3 regions of the Providencia rettgeri genome follow, and region 1 is predicted to be linked to each of the others. Evidence: predicted binding sites of a transcription regulator. Region 1 holds the regulator's gene; each other region holds the start of a gene.
What was found. The regulator PhoB, encoded in region 1, activates phosphate uptake and scavenging genes when phosphate is short. The targets are predictions, from matches to a motif close to CTGTCATAAAACTGNCNNAT.
Positions count from the first base shown of each region.

Region 2: a site for PhoB is predicted at 3,394-3,413, ahead of phoA (alkaline phosphatase). Genes of this name have one in related genera too.
Region 3: a site for PhoB is predicted at 2,636-2,655, ahead of ugpB (sn-glycerol-3-phosphate ABC transporter substrate-binding protein UgpB). Genes of this name have one in related genera too.

Region 1 is NZ_CP163512.1:26,780-32,288, reverse strand. It holds gene brnQ (branched-chain amino acid transport system II carrier protein) at 1-639, opposite strand, end outside; gene phoR (phosphate regulon sensor histidine kinase PhoR) at 1,132-2,442, opposite strand; gene phoB (phosphate regulon transcriptional regulator PhoB) at 2,466-3,155, opposite strand; gene sbcD (exonuclease subunit SbcD) at 3,392-4,612, shown strand; gene AB6N04_RS00095 (AAA family ATPase) at 4,614-5,509, shown strand, end outside.
Region 2 is NZ_CP163512.1:4,261,805-4,267,313, forward strand. It holds gene AB6N04_RS19430 (APC family permease) at 1-1,090, shown strand, start outside; gene AB6N04_RS19435 (DUF3156 family protein) at 1,065-1,679, shown strand; gene AB6N04_RS19440 (alpha/beta hydrolase-fold protein) at 1,738-3,306, shown strand; gene phoA (alkaline phosphatase) at 3,490-4,929, shown strand; gene AB6N04_RS19450 (GNAT family N-acetyltransferase) at 5,422-5,509, shown strand, end outside.
Region 3 is NZ_CP163512.1:2,159,683-2,165,191, forward strand. It holds gene ugpE (sn-glycerol-3-phosphate ABC transporter permease UgpE) at 1-252, opposite strand, end outside; gene ugpA (sn-glycerol-3-phosphate ABC transporter permease UgpA) at 249-1,136, opposite strand; gene ugpB (sn-glycerol-3-phosphate ABC transporter substrate-binding protein UgpB) at 1,205-2,518, opposite strand; gene AB6N04_RS09860 (YnfC family lipoprotein) at 3,219-3,977, opposite strand; gene AB6N04_RS09865 (fimbrial protein) at 5,228-5,509, shown strand, end outside.

The DNA of each region.
Region 1 (5,509 bases):
TGCATTTACGATAACAATACCAAACACCATCGCCCCGAGGGTATCCATCGTAAGGTAGCCGTTAATAAAACCATTAGAGAAGGCCATATCACGGTATTCTATCGTGGAAGGAATAGGATCACCTGCTGGCCACATTACTGCTGCGACACCTAAGATCGCCAACGCCAACATTTTAACGGGGGCCAAAATATGCCCGACGCTATCTAATAGCTTACCCGGATACAGTGAGATACCAATAACCAATATAAAGTAAATGGCACTATAGATAAGCAGTAACATATCAGATTCGCCACCAAATAACGGTGCGATCCCCACTTTATACGATACGGTAGCGGTTCTTGGTGTAGCAAAAAGCGGACCGACCGATAGGTAAGCAACAACAGCTAGCAACAAACCTGCTGTTTTACCTACAGGCGTACTCAGTGCTTCAATCCCGCCCCCCACTTTCGCTAATGCGATAACCGTTAATACAGGTAGCCCGACACCGGTCACTAAAAAGCCAAGTGCGGCGGTCCAAACTTGTTCCCCTGCCTGTAAGCCAACCATCGGTGGAAAAATGATATTTCCTGCCCCGACAAATAACGCAAAGGTCATAAAACCTAATGCGATGATATCTCTTGATGATAAACGATGAGCCATATTATGTTAATTTTTAGTAACGGAAATGGAAATTTACGGGCATGCACTTAGCAACCCTTTGAAATATATATAGCGAGATGGAATTCTGATAAACATACTGTTAACAATATAAAAAAGTATGCCTGTTTGCCTAAGACAAAACGAAAAATCAAAAAACAGAAAAAATCGCCAATAACTGACAACAAGTAGAACTTTTATAGGGCAAAAAGGCAATAGCAAACCCTAAAACAAGAAGAAATAACTAAACTAATTTTCAGAAGCAGTGATTACTTTCAGTAAAATCCCAATACTCGTTATATGATTTGTTCGAAAAATAATCAACCGTTCATTTTATCATTCACTTTTTTTGCTAACAGATAGGACATATGATTTTAAAATCATTAATTAATAGAATAATGTAAAAGCAATAATCCATTAATAGAATTAATACATAGAAGTAGAAGCAGAAACCACTCTATTAATAAATTGATTCTATTAATAAAGTGGAATTATTTAGGCTTTTTTCAGTTTTTTATCATCAACAATTAATACTGGCGGCAAGGTAAATGAAAACTCACTGCCTTTACCGACTTGGCTGGTCACGACTAGCTGACTGCTATGGTGTTGAACGGCGTGCTTCACAATGGCTAACCCAAGCCCTGTTCCCCCACCACCTTGCCGTGAACGAGCTTTATCTACACGGTAAAAACGCTCAGTTAAGCGAGGAAGGTGCTCCGAAGGGATCCCTGGTCCATTATCCTTCACACTAAACCGTGCACCATTACTGGTTCTTTGCCAATCAATACGAATTTTCGTCCCTTCAGGAGTATGGTTAATGGCGTTATACACTAAGTTTGCCACAGCACTACGTAATTGCTCTTCATTGCCGTGTACTTGCAGTGATTCATCGATATTAAACTCAAATTGCTGACGACCTTGACTTAAACCTATTGCCTCTTGCTCAATCATTTTGAGGATCACGGGAATGTTTACCTGTTCATCAAGGTTGATTTGCGGGGCAATTTCAATACGGGATAACTGCAAAAGCTGTTTAACTAAATTGTCCATCCGGTGAGTTTGCTCTTGCATAACGTTCAGCGCTTTTTTATTAACGGCAGGCATACCTTCTTGGTCATCCATCACCTCAAGATACCCTTGAATAACGGTAAGAGGCGTGCGCAGTTCATGGCTTACGTTAGCAAAAAAATCCCGCCGTGCTTTCTCCAAGCGACGTTTTTCAGTGACATCGCGCGCCACCATCAATAACTGCCCCTCGGTATAAGGCAAAATACGAAACTCAACAATTTCCCCGCTATTGAGCTCAATGGTTAATGCCCGGTCATAACTTTTGATTGAAAAGTAACGACTAAAATCAGGATAACGCAATAGATTGAAAATATGTTGACCGTTATCTTCTGGCCAGCGAAAACCTAGCAGCGCCTGCGCATGACGATTGCACCAGAAGATATTGCCTTCGGTAGTCATCATCACAACAGCATCAGGTAAGGATTCAGCGCCGCTACGAAAGCGTTTAATGAGTTGCCCTAATTCACGGCGACGTTTACGGTTACGCTGCTGCATCTGGTAAATACCGTAAAAAATCGGCTCCCACCCCCCTTTTCCCTCCGGTGGCAGCATACTTTTATCCAACCAAAGCCAATAAGACAGTTTCAGTAAGTTATAACTGTGCCACGCTAGGGCTGCCAACAATGAAATAACTAATAGCCAAGGCAAGTGCCCAATAAAAATGGACAAAATTAGCGCAGGTAAGATAAATAAAAACAGTCCCCAAATCAGCTGTTTAATCGATAAGCGTTCAAGCACGCATGTCTCTCCCCAGTTTGTCGTTAATAACGAACAGAGAAACGGTACCCTGTACCGCGTACTGTTTGCACCATTTTATCATGACCTTCAGTCTCTAGTGCTTTTCTTAAACGCCGAATATGTACATCCACCGTTCTATCTTCGACATAGACGTTCGCACCCCACACATAATTCAATAACTGCTCGCGACTATAAACACGTTCAGGATGCGTCATAAAGAAATGCAAAAGCTTATATTCGGTCGGCCCCATATCAATCGGGGTATCATTACTCGTCACACGGTGGGAAGTTGGGTCTAAGGTTAACCCATTCATTTCGATGATATCTTCCGTCGACATCGGTGAGATGCGACGTAAAATAGCTTTAACACGAGCAATTAACTCTTTCGGGGAAAACGGCTTAATTAAATAATCATCCGCACCGACTTCAAGGCCTTTTACACGATCTTCTTCTTCCCCACGAGCGGTTAACATCATCACAGGGACATCGCGAGTAGCGCTATCGCGCTTCATATGTTTAATCACTTGAAGCCCAGATCCACCGGGGATCATCCAATCCAATAAAACCAAATCAGGTAGAGGATCAACTAACTGTGCAATTGCGCTGTCATAATCGTCAGCTTCAATCGGCTGAAAACCATTCTGTTCTAATACAAAACAAACCATTTCTCGGATGGGCGCTTCATCTTCAACTACTAGAATGCGTCTTGCCATGATTGTTCCTGTAAAATAAGAGGACATTGTTAACGTGAACGCATTATGCGTCACTTTTATGACAGAATTATGAATACCTATCAGCAAAACAGATATTTCTCCTTATATTAGCGGGTAAATGTCATCTAAGTGAAATAATTCCGCCATAACACGAGAATATCACGAGGTTTTGATAGGATAAGGTATACTCAATTGCAGTAATTTATACCCTTCATTGAAGATAGGATTGATGGCTCATGCGCATTATTCACACCTCTGACTGGCACCTTGGTCAATACTTTTTTACGAAAAGCCGTGCCCCTGAGCACCAACACTTTTTAAATTGGTTAGTGAGCCAAGTCGAGCACTATCAGGTTGATGCCATCATCGTTGCTGGTGATATTTTTGATACAGGATCACCACCAAGCTATGCCCGTGAGTTATATAATAAATTTATAGTGGATTTACAAAAAACGGGTTGTCAGTTGGTCATATTAAGCGGTAACCACGATTCAGTATCTGTTCTGAATGAATCCAGTGCATTATTAAGCTACCTCAATACGCAGGTAGTTACCTCGGGTAGTGAACCGCATGTTATCACTCTACAGAATAAACAAGCTCAACCTATTGGGCTGGTATGTGCGATCCCTTTTTTACGCCCTCGGGATATCCAACTTAGCGTTGCTGGGCAAAGTATTGAAGAAAAACAACTTTCCCTACAAACCGCAATTCATGACTATTACCAATCTAGCTACCAATTGGCTCTCGAACAGCGTGAAGCGTTGGGCGTGGATATCCCGATTATTGTCACAGGGCACTTAACCGTCATTGGCGCAGAACTGACCGATTCCGTGCGCGATATTTATATCGGTACATTAGAGGCCTTCCCTTCAGGGGCATTTCCTCCAGCAGATTACATTGCCCTCGGTCATATACATCGACCTCAAGTTATTGGTGGGAAACAACATATTCGCTATTGCGGCTCCCCTATCGCGCTCAGCTTTGATGAAACTACCCAGCCAAAAAGCGTCTGTTTGGTGACTTTTTCAGGCAGTGCATTAACTGAAATTACCCCATTAGCGATCCCTGTTATTCAGCCGCTACAAACCATCAAAGGATCATTAAAAGAGATAGAGCAGCAAATAAATACATGGAAGGACTACCAAGGGGAAAATGCGGTTTGGTTAGATATTGAAGTGGCCTCTCAAGATTATCTGGCAGACATTCAACAGCGCATCGAAGCGTTAACTCAGTCTCTTCCCGTTGAAGTGGTGTTGCTGCGTCGAGCGAGAAAACAAAGACAAGGACAAAACCTTGCGCTAGCCAACGAAACGCTAAATGAATTAACCGTAAAAGACGTTTTCTTGCGCCGCCTTAGCGAAGAAAACCTTGAAGATCCTGAGCGTGAACAGCGTCTCGTTCAACTTTTCCAGCAGTCCTATGACGCATTACGCCACGAGCAAGGGGAAGGTAATTAATATGAAAATCTTAAGCTTACGTCTAAAAAATATTAACTCCCTCAAAGGCGAATGGAAAATTGACTTTACGGAAGAACCGTTTGCCAGTCAGGGGCTATTTGCCATCACAGGCGCGACAGGGGCGGGGAAAACCACCTTATTAGATGCAATTTGTCTGGCTTTATACCATCGCACACCACGGTTAGATTCAATTTCCGCAAGTCAAAATGAATTAATGACACGCCATACGGGCGAGTGCCTTGCGGAAGTCGAGTTTGAAGTCAAAGGCACGGCATACCGTGCATTCTGGAGTCAACGCCGTGCAGGCAATAAAGCAGATGGCAACTTACAACCACCAAAAGCGGAACTTGCTCAAGTAGCTGATGGCAAAATTATAACTGTGAAAGTGTCTGAAATCCGCGACCAAATTGCCAAAATTACAGGGTTAGACTTTGGGCGCTTTACCAAGTCGATTTTGTTGTCACAAGGGGACTTCGCTGCTTTTTTAAATGCCTCAGAAAAAGAGCGCGCAGATTTACTCGAAGAAATTACCGGCACAGAAATCTATAGCCAGATTTCAAAATCTATTTTTAATCAGCACAAGCAAGCGAAAACCGATTTAGATTTACTTAAAGCTAGGGCGCAAAGTATTAACTTACTGACAGAATCGGAACACCAAGCACTGGTTGAACAACTCAATACATTAATTAAACAAGAAACCGAAATAAAACAAAAGCGCACACAACATCAACACGAACTCAATTGGTGGCAACAGCACCGCCAACTCACAGTGCGGGTTCAGTCACTGGATAATGAACTGAAAAATGCGCAAATTGCATACCAAGCCGCACAGCCTCAACTGAAAAAGCTATCGGAGAGTGAGCCCGCAGAATCTCTGCGCCCGCTTTGGCAAGATAT
Region 2 (5,509 bases), 120 kb from region 1:
TTCGTCTTGGATGGTTGGCGTTGGATTAGTCGTCACCTTTGGCATCTTAAATGCTTTCGGTATTGAGGCGTTTGGTAAGGTTGAAGTGGTGCTGACTTTCGCTATGTGGTCAACGCTCGTGATTTTTAGTATTACCGGCTTGTTGCTACCGTTTAATGTCCCGATGGAAGGGTGGTTTGGTGCCGAGTTAAATATCTCAGATCCAACACTGGTTTTAAGCTTTGTGGGAATGGCGATGTTTATGTTTGTAGGGTGTGAATTGGTCACGCCAATGGCACCAGAAATAAAAAATTCCGCTAAAGTGATTCCTCGAGCCATGACAACGGGTTTATTCTGTGTGGCTTTATGCATGGTGTTATTTGGTGCTGCGTTAGCTAATCAAATTGAAAACGTGGTCGTTGACCCACAAACGGGCACGCGCTTACTGGAAACACCGATGGCAATCCCAGCGTTTGCTGAGCGGGTGATGGGGGAATTTGGTAAATATTGGATTGGTGTCGCGCTATTATTAGCAGGTGGTGCAACGATCAATACGCTGATGGCGGCTGTACCACGTATTTTATATGGCATGGCATTAGATGGCGCATTACCGCGCATTTTTACTTACTTACATCCACGTTTTAAAACACCTATATTCGGTATTTTAGTGGCAGTTATGATCCCATGTTTGCATGCTTTTGCTATTCAAGGCGACCTCGATCGTATTATTCCGCTGGTTTTAGCTGCCGTATGTTCTTGGGGTACAGCCTATCTATTAGTCACTATTTCCGTGGTGTTATTGCGTATTCGTCGTCCTGATTTACACCGAGCTTACCGTTCGCCGTTCTTCCCAATCCCTCAAATTATATCCAGTGTGGGGATTATTTTAGCAATTGTGTACATCACTCCACCAGGGATGAATCAGTCCGATGTCTATATTCCATTTGCAATCATGTTAGGTTTAACGGCGGGTTATGCACTGATTTGGACCGTGTTCGTCCAGAAAGTGAATCCGTTCAAACCGGTTGATGTTGAAGTTGTTCTGTCTAATTCATTGAGAGATGAAGATAATGAGGAGGTACAACTTGAGCCATTACGTCACCTCGCCTAAACCATCACTATTACAGCGTTTGGGCGGCTTAACAAAAAAACGGTTACCAGCAGGGTACCAAGCAGGGTTAACATTAAATCGAATCGAAAGGGATATGACGCCTTACCCATGTGAGTGGGGCGCTCCTGGTGTGCTGCTTATTCAACCGCACCCATTGTTGAACATTGAAGTCACTGAGCGTGTTAGAAAATTATTTCTGGCATTTATTGTGTATAGTCGCTTTTCTGTGTCGGGTTTTTGTGGTGAAAATTTGAATGCTCACATTGTGGTGAAAACCCGCGGTAGCGTAAGGAAAAAACATATACATTTTGTGTCAAAGCAGCCTGATGGCCAAAAAGTGATTGATTGGTTGAATGCCTACCCAATCATTAGAGAGACACTAGAAGAGTTAGATTTTAATTCTTGCCAAATTACGTTTAATCATGGTCATTGGCATTGTGAAATAGAGCCTTTTACGGGTTCGGAACTGGTTAGCCGAGTTCCCGCCACACGGCGTTACTTGAAAATAGGTCAAAAACAACGACATCGGTTATTAAGTGCCCTTCAGTTGATTAACCAACTGATGGAAAAACATACCGCGAGCCATTGAGTTTAAAAGGTTTTTTTGATAGTAATAATTATTATCAGTTGACTCCTTGGAATTAGATGTGAAATCTCTGCCGCTTTTAGGTTGTATTTTGTTTTCCTCCGCAGCGATGGCTACGCAATCGAGTTGCCTGCGTTTAGCTGAGCTTTCTTCTGTAGAAGGTGTGCATGATAGTGAAGGTCATAGCTGCGTCTATTTTGAAGCTTTGCAGCAAGATTTTATTAAGCAGCGCGGTGAGGGGGTATCTCAAGTCGTTTTGTTAAATGCCAACAAACAGCCTGTCCGTGTATTGCAAGCTTATGGCTCTACTTTAGAGCCTCATACCGCAGACTATATCGTTCCACAAAATGGTGTGTATTATCTCGATTTACAAGGCTCTCCGGGGAAACCATGGCAGCTACAGTTTGATATAAGCGATTACCAACCTTTAGAGATTAAAAAAGACAACGAGCCTGTTAGCCCAAAACTGCAAAGCTTATTGGATGAACATTATCATCATGGTGATACCAACGCGTTTTGGCAGGCGGTTGCCGCGCAAGGGACGCCACTTATTGAAGATCTTGCGGGGCATCAAAAACGCGCGACATTTTTATGGCGCGGTGCGAAATCAAATGCCTATATTTTAGGTGCGCCTTCAGGGAACCATGAAAGAATGGCGCAAATCGCGGGGACAGATATTTGGTATCGTTCTTTTATCATCCCAGGTGATACATTGACCCAATATAAAATTGCTCCTGATATTCCGAACGTTCCAGAGGGCGGGCCTGCACAGCGCAAAGCGATTTTAGTCACTGCACAGGCTGACCCTTATAACTCACAAAGTATCCCTTCTGCTTCAACGGATACCTATAATCGTTTTTCTTTGTTATCCCTGACACCGAATATCCGCCAGTGTCAATTTGCTGCCATTGAAAAAAGCCAAATGAAAGGGCAATTAGAGACCTTTACGTTATCCAGCCAAGTTTTAAATAATGAGCGGCAAATTACGCTTTATCGACCAAATATCCCGATGGAACAGCCTGCTTTACTTGTACTTTTAGATGGGCAAATTTACCTTCATACTTATCAAATGGCCAAATTTTTTGATCGCTGGATAAACAAAGGCGATTTCCCACCAATGCATATTGTGTTTGTTGATAGCGTTAGTGCCGACAGGCGTGGTAAAGAACTACCACCTAATGCACTTTTCCCGCAATTGCTGGTGGATGAATTAATGCCCAAATTAGCGGAAAAAGGTATTCGTGCGAAAGCAGAACACACCATTATTGCTGGCTCAAGTTTTGGGGGGCTAGGGGCAACATGGAATGCATTACAGCACCCTGAAGTGTTTGGTAATGTGCTCAGTATGTCAGGATCTTATTGGTGGACACCAAAAGGAGAAGATCCTGAATGGCTAATTCGTGAAATTGAAACTATGCCAGCGCAGCCAATTCGTTTTTTCCTTGAGGCGGGCTTATTTGAGCAACGGGGGAGTTGGGGGGGGATCATTCAAAACCATTACCAACTACTGGAAGTATTGAAACATAAAGGCTATTCCGTGGATGCCATCGAATTGCCCAGTGGGCACGATTATGTTTCTTGGTGCGAAACGTTATACGAAGGGACTAAACAGCTAACTTCCCAATGGTAACAATCGGTAAGTTTCAACCGCGAAAGGCAGCTTATGATGGGCTGCTTTTTTCACATTTATGACAATCGTCTTCATTTCGCCATAAAAGCGTCATTCAACTGTCATCTAGCTACTTTAGCATGCCTATCATTATTTGTAGCATTCTTTCTCTTTTCTCATTATTGATTGGCAAGGAAAACAGTTATGACTGGTAATTTTATGAAGTCCTTTTTAGCTGTCACAGTCAGCACATTAATGTTAGGTAGCACTCTTCCGGCTTATGCGGCGGATAAAAATGATGCCGTTTCAGAAAACCGTGCAGCGCAAGGTGATATCACCAAGTTTGGTGGTGCACGCCGTTTAGCAACCGAGCAAACGGATATAATGAAAGCAGCCTTACATAATGGCAAAGCGAAGAACGTTATTTTATTTATTGGTGATGGCATGGGGGATTCAGAAATCACCGTTGCACGTAACTATGCAGAAGGGGCTTCAGGCTTCTTTAAAGGTATTGATGCATTGCCGATTACGGGTCAATATACGCACTATGCGTTAGATAAAAAAACACAAAAACCTGATTATGTTACAGATTCAGCGGCATCAGCCACAGCATGGTCCTCTGGTGTGAAAACCTACAATGGGGCGTTAGGGGTTGATGTGTTTGGTAAAGATCACGAAACCTTAATTGAAATCGCCAAACGTAATGGTAAAGCAACCGGTAACGTCACAACTTCTGAAATTCAAGATGCAACGCCAGCGGCGCAATTCGCTCATGTGACCGCACGTAAATGTTACGGTCCGGAAGAAACGTCAGAAAAATGTGCAACCAATGCTCTTGAAAATGGCGGTCGAGGTTCAATTTCAGAGCAGCTATTAGTGACCCGCGCCGATGTGACATTAGGAGGGGGCGCGAAGAGCTTCAAACAAACAGCAAAAGCGGGCGACTATAAAGGTAAAACGCTTGAGCAACAAGCGATTGAGCGTGGTTACACTATCGTGCGTGATGCACAGTCGTTGAACGATGTTAAAGTGGCGAACCAAGACAAACCTGTGCTTGGCTTATTCCATGATGGCAATATGGCGGTAGCTTGGGAAGGTCCGAAGGCAGTGCATTATGGTAATATCAACAATGCACCACTGGAATGTAAACCAAACTCGAAATTAGATCCAAACGCACCAACATTAGCGCAAATGACGCAAAAAGCGATTGATCTGCTAGCGGTCAATCCAAATGGTTTCTTCTTACAAGTTGAAAGTGCATCCATCGATAAACAAGACCATAAAGCTAACCCATGTGGCCAAATTGGTGAAACAGTTGCCCTTGATGAAGCAGTACAAGTAGGCTTAGATTTTGCGAAAAAACATGGTGACACATTAGTCATCGTGACTGCTGACCATTCACATTCAAGCCAAATTATTCCTGAGGGCACGAAATCAACCGGTTTAACTCAAGCGTTGATTACGAAAGATGGTTCTGTGATGGTGGTGAATTACGGTAACTCTGAAGAAGATGACTCACAAGAGCATACTGGTGCTCAGCTGCGTGTTGCAGCCTATGGTCCACACGCTGCGAACGTGATGGGGCTGACTGACCAAACCGATTTGTTCTTTACCATGCGTGACGCAATGGGACTGAAGCAATAAACCAACCCTGTAGTGTAAATTCTCCACAATACGGATATTGTGGGGAATTTTTATTTTATCGCCCCTATCTTTATTCGGTTTTCCTACCTTTATTTCAACCTTGTCTTAGGGGCTGTTTATCTTTACTGCTGATTTTTACCGCTAAAAAAGGTTAAGAAACAACTAAAAAATGGGTAAATGTATCCGTCGTGCTAACTGATAACGATTTGAATCAACTATTGCTCCTAAACGCTGCCCTACGGGGTTGATTAAAGCACGTTTCACTCATTTAATGCTGCGTTGAGAAGCTCTTGTCTTGTTCACCCGGCGGCGAACCTCTTCCCTTGCCTCAAATGGCTTTAATTCGAATAAAAATTGATCATCAAAGATAAACAGCCTCTAACAGCTTACTGAAATGGTTGAACTTGTTTTTTTATCCGTTATCTTGGAAAACAAATTCACTTGATAATAATAAGGCGCGTTTGTATTGGCGCGGGTAATGAGATTAAGGTCATGAGAGAAGTACGCAAGCTACAACGAGATGAAATCCCTTCGGTCTGGTCGATTGATCGTACTGAATTAATTGAGCATCTTTATTTGC
Region 3 (5,509 bases), 2.1 Mb from region 1:
AGCCATCAATGTGCTATTTGCTAATAGTTGCCAAAACGGTGCACTGTTTGCCCCCACTCCCTTTTCCCAGATATAACTTAGATTTTCCCATAAATGATGGCTAGGCATGAGGGGGATCGGCGTTTCAAATACCCCTTGATTATCCAAAGTTGCGGCAACAAAGGCCACATAAAGTGGAAATAAGATTACGATTGCCCCTAAAATAAGCATTGTATGGCTAAATATGATTAATCCTCTACGCTGTTCAATCATTGGTAGCGCACCTTACGTTCAATAAAACGGAATTGAATAATGGTCAAAATCACAACTAAGAACATTAAAATGACAGATTGCGCGGCAGAAGATGATAAATCTAAGCCTGCAAATCCCTCTCGATATATCTTATAAATTAATGTCGTTGTGGCTTGAATTGGTCCGCCACCTGTTGCGGCATCAATAATCGGAAACGTATCAAAAAAGGCATATACCAAATTCACCACAAATAGAAAGAAGCTTACTGGTGTAATTAAAGGCAATGAAATACGGAAAAAACGACGAATTGGCCCTGCACCATCAATAGCGGCGGCTTCCATTAAAGAACGAGGTATAGATTGTAAAGCGGCAAAGAAAAATAAAAAGTTATAGCTAATTTGCTTCCAGACAGATGCAAGAACGACCAAAAACATGGCTTGCCCACTGTTCTGTGCATGGTTCCATTCATACCCTATGGACTCTAGAGCATAAGTGATTAACCCTCGCCCCGGACTAAATAAAAACAGCCATAAAACTGCGGCAATTGCTGGTGCAACCGCATAGGGTAATAGCATTAATGTTTGGTAAAACCGACTCCCTCGTATAACATAATCAACCAACGCGGCAAAAAATAACGAAACCAGTAACCCACATCCGGTCACTAATCCACTAAACACCATCGTGGTATAAAAAGCATCAAGATAATAACTATTTTGAAATAATTGAATAAAGTTATCGACCCCAACAAATTCACTCGAAAGACCAAATGGGTCTATGCTTTGTAATGAATACCAGAGTGCTTGAGTCGCTGGCCAAATAAAGAAAACAATAGTGATCAATAACTGAGGAAAAACAAGGAAATAAGGCAACCATTTTGAACTAAAAACAGGACGTGAAAAAGACATAAACACACTCGGTTAAATTGTAAAATTGCCTCCCTTGTTTAAGAAAGAGGCAATAGCGTCAGAGGGGATTACTGCGTTGACTTTTCAAAACGGCGTAATAACTGATTACCACGATCAACAGCGGCATCTAAAGCTTGTTGAGCTGTTTTATTACCTGACCAAACCGATTCTAATTCCTCATCCACAATGGTACGAATTTGTGGCATATTTCCTAAACGCAAGCCTTTGGTATACGCTAAAGGTGGCTTATTTAACATCTGGCGAGTAGCAATATCTGCCCCTGGGTTTTTATCATAATAACCGGAGCCACGGCTTAAATTATAAGCAGCAGTTGTAATCGGTAAATAACCTGTTTTTTGGTGCCACTGGGCTGCATTTTCAGGTTTTGCTAAAAATTGCATAAATTCAGCGACCCCTCGATAAGTCGCTGGATCTTTTCCTGCCATCACCCATAAACTTGCCCCGCCGATAATGGCATTTTGTGGTGCGCCTTCAACTTCAGCATCATACGGCATCATGCCAACACCAAAATCAAATTTAGCGTGTTTACGAATAATCGCGAGTGACCCCGAAGAGGCTGTGATAATGGCACAATCCCCGTTATAAAACTTTTCAGTCGATTCATCTTTACGACCTAAGTAGCTAAAATCCCCTCTTTTATTCATTTCTTGCAATAAGGCGATATGTTTAACTTGTATTGGCTGATTGAATTCTAAAACGGCGTCTGTCCCATCAAATCCATTATTTTTTGAAGCGATAGGTTTACCATGCCATGCGCTAAAATTTTCAATTTGGATCCACCCTTGCCAGCCGCTAGCATAACCACATTTCATGCCTGACTGACGTAACTTAGCCGTGTAGGCAGCCATGTCTTGCCAAGTTTTCGGGGGTTCATCTGGGTTTAGACCCGCTTTTTTGAATGCGTCTTTGTTGTAGTACAAAACAGGGGTTGAGCTATTAAATGGTTGAGATAAAAGATGCCCGGTTTTCGCATCGCTATAATACCCCGCAACAGTTGGAACAAACTGGGACTCATCAAATGCGATACCTGAATCTTGGAACACTTGATAAACTGGCTTAATCGCCTTAGATGCCATCATTGTTGCTGTGCCAACTTCGTAAACTTGTAAAATTGCAGGGGCATTACCTGAACGAAAAGCCGCAATCCCCGCAGCAAGACTTTGCTCATAATTACCTTTATATACTGGCAAAATTGTATAATCTGGGTGTGTCTTATTAAACTCGGTCGCTAATATATTAACTTCTTCACCAAGCTCCCCTTCCATGGAATGCCAGAACGGAATTTCAGTAGAGCCAATGGCCTGGCTGGCGAATAATAAACCGAATACTGTTGCTAGAGTTGAATGTTGTAACGATGTCATTCTACTTATCTCACTTTCTAGTTAATTGCGCGAAGATGTACAGTAAATGTGCGAAGTCACGCAGTTTATAGTTGAGATAGAATGCTACCTGTAGGAAATGACAGAAATATAACTCGCGGATGACAAAATTATGACGGCAATATCACTTAGGCGTGATATATAAATCACAATCTATTGAACAATAAAAAACAGCCTATCTTCTATTACACTGCTTTAATCAATTGCATGGGGTTGTTTATCTTTGATGGTGAAATTTGATTTGAATTAAAACCATTTTAAGCAAGGCGTGAAGCTCGCACCTAATAAACCTAGGGCTATCAACACAGTATCAAATGAGTGAGAAGTGCTTTTTTCGAACCCGTAGGCTGCGTTTAAACATAATCGTTCATTCATATTAGCGTCAGTCAGATTGGTTCATCTATCAATTTTAGGGTGTTTTTATGCCATTTTAGCTATAAAAATCAGTAGGTAACCTCAATACCCCCTAAAAAGATTTGCATAAAGTGATCCATCATAATCTGTAATAACCCTATTGCTAACACTCACCTTAGTAGCGAATTGTAAGTTTAATATTATATACATTGACAAAATGACGCCGAACAAGAATACCCCCCGTAAAAACACTTATTTTTTATCAGCGACAATATGTTATAGAACCTTCTATTAACCGCTAGCCTATAGAGATAGGTTTATTTTTAGTTCAATAGAATGTGACATCTGTCTGACTATTTTTAGGCAGCTTGATCGTTTTGCCATTAGAATTCAAGGTAAGTACAAAATTACACTGGTAAGCAATGTTGCGCTTATCATAATCACATTTGGAGTCAACCAATAAAATAGTCTGCCCTAAAGCTCTTATATCCATAATATGGTCAAATGCTTTGGTTGGGTCCTTACCATACGTCAATCGAGTTTCCGAAATAACCGTATCGCCTTTATAGTACTTAATTTCAGTGGGTAACTTAAACTCATTGTAATTATTTTCACCGAATTTTTCTTTTGTATCTGCCAGCACTGACCCTGTAATAAACCCATCTTTGTTATATTTGTAGATTAATTCACCATTAGTATCTTTCCTTGAAATTATTGTACAATCTTTACCGATTGACATCTCTACGGGTCCATTAGCATCCACACCAATAAGTTTATTTTTAATCCGCTTAACAGAAAGGTAATTATGAACACTGCTTAGGTATTCATCTTTTTTCTGATTTAACTGAAAACTTTCAACACAACCATCGCGCCCCATTTTCAATAGGGATTCATAATTGATAGTTTTATCTTCGTTATAGACGATCGTCTTGAGCTCCTTAACATTGCCTCTTACAGGATTAAAGTCATAGAGCTGCGCCATGTTGAACACAACTGGATTATATTGCTGTTCGTCAAATGCCAATGACTCAAAAGAAACAGATAAAACAACAAGTTGAGTCATTAATAATACATATTTATGCTTCATTTTTATCTTATAACCTTAACACAAGTATTATGAATACTTGCTTTAGTGATTATTAGTTTTACTTAGTAGTTATACTATCAGATTTTTAATAAATGTCAGGTTTTGACGCCAATAAACTGACATAAAACGTGTTAATTTAGCTTTGCTATGAAGAGATAAACCAATACGCAGAACAGTACTAACATATTACTTATTAGAGAACAGAACTTCCCCTTAAAAATCACATCAATTTTTGAATATCCAAAAATGTCATTTTAATGACTTGCCTCTATATTTTTACTTTATTTCAACATTCAACCTATTTGTTAGAAATACACACTCGACACCTTGTAGTTTGACAATATTTTATTACGCATAGTTTTATTACGGAGGTTTATTAATGAATAACCTTATATGGGGATCAATAAATAAGACACATCTTATTTACTTACAACATTAAAAAACGTGTTTATGCTTATTATTGTTTATTCATAAATAATCACTTACTTGGAAGCCAACTAACAGACACATTATTCAATAATCGCTAGCGATAAGATCATTAATCCGATGATAATTAAATAGAGTGATATTTTAAGCCATACCACAAAAATGACTTAATCATTGAGTATTAGTAACTATTTGTGAATTTATATTTCATGGGTGAGAACTCAATAAAAATACGCAAAAACACACTTTTAATTTAATATTACAAATTTCTAGAGTTGTTCAAAAAAAACAAACAAACTGATAACTTATACACCACACCACAAAACAAAATTTTAATCCAAAAAAAATGCATTTATTGAAGTTTAATAAACTCAAATCTCATATACATGACATTTATCATCAATATGATTGAATTGGTAACCTTCAACGTTTATAAAAAAAATAAAACTCTTAATCACGTATTTATTTTTAGTTGTAAATTTAACTTCCATTAATTATTAGGAATATTCCTAATGAAATTAAAGTACTAGTTACATTTAGTTACTCACTACATGAGTTTTTATATGGAATTTATTTTTTTCTTAGCTAAGATTTACTCATTCCGCTAGTGAGACCATCCAAGTAAACAAAGCTAGCAAGATAAACAAGATAAATCTGACTATTTATCAAAGTTAAGTTTTATATTTTTATTTTTTTAAATAAAAATCGAAAGCATTTAATAATGAATTCACATTATTAAATACCTATTCTGCTACCAAGGTTTTATTTGGTTAGTAGGCAAATATTAAATGTCACACTCTATAACTTACTAATAAGGTTCTATTATGATCAGTCAAAAAAATCTTATCGCTTTATGTATCGCTGCCGGTTTAGGTTTCACTGGTGCGGCATCTGCTGCAACAAACGCACAAGTTACTGTATCGGGTCAAATCGCTTCTGCAACTTGTGATTTAAGCGTTAGCAACCCTAACATTGATTTAGGTACTTATATTTCTGCAGACATTCAAGCGGCTGGCGATATCACAAATAGCGCAAAAGATTTCTCTCTGCTATTAACTAACTGTAGCAAAGACCAATCAGCTGGTTCAGTGCAGCTATTTGCTAAA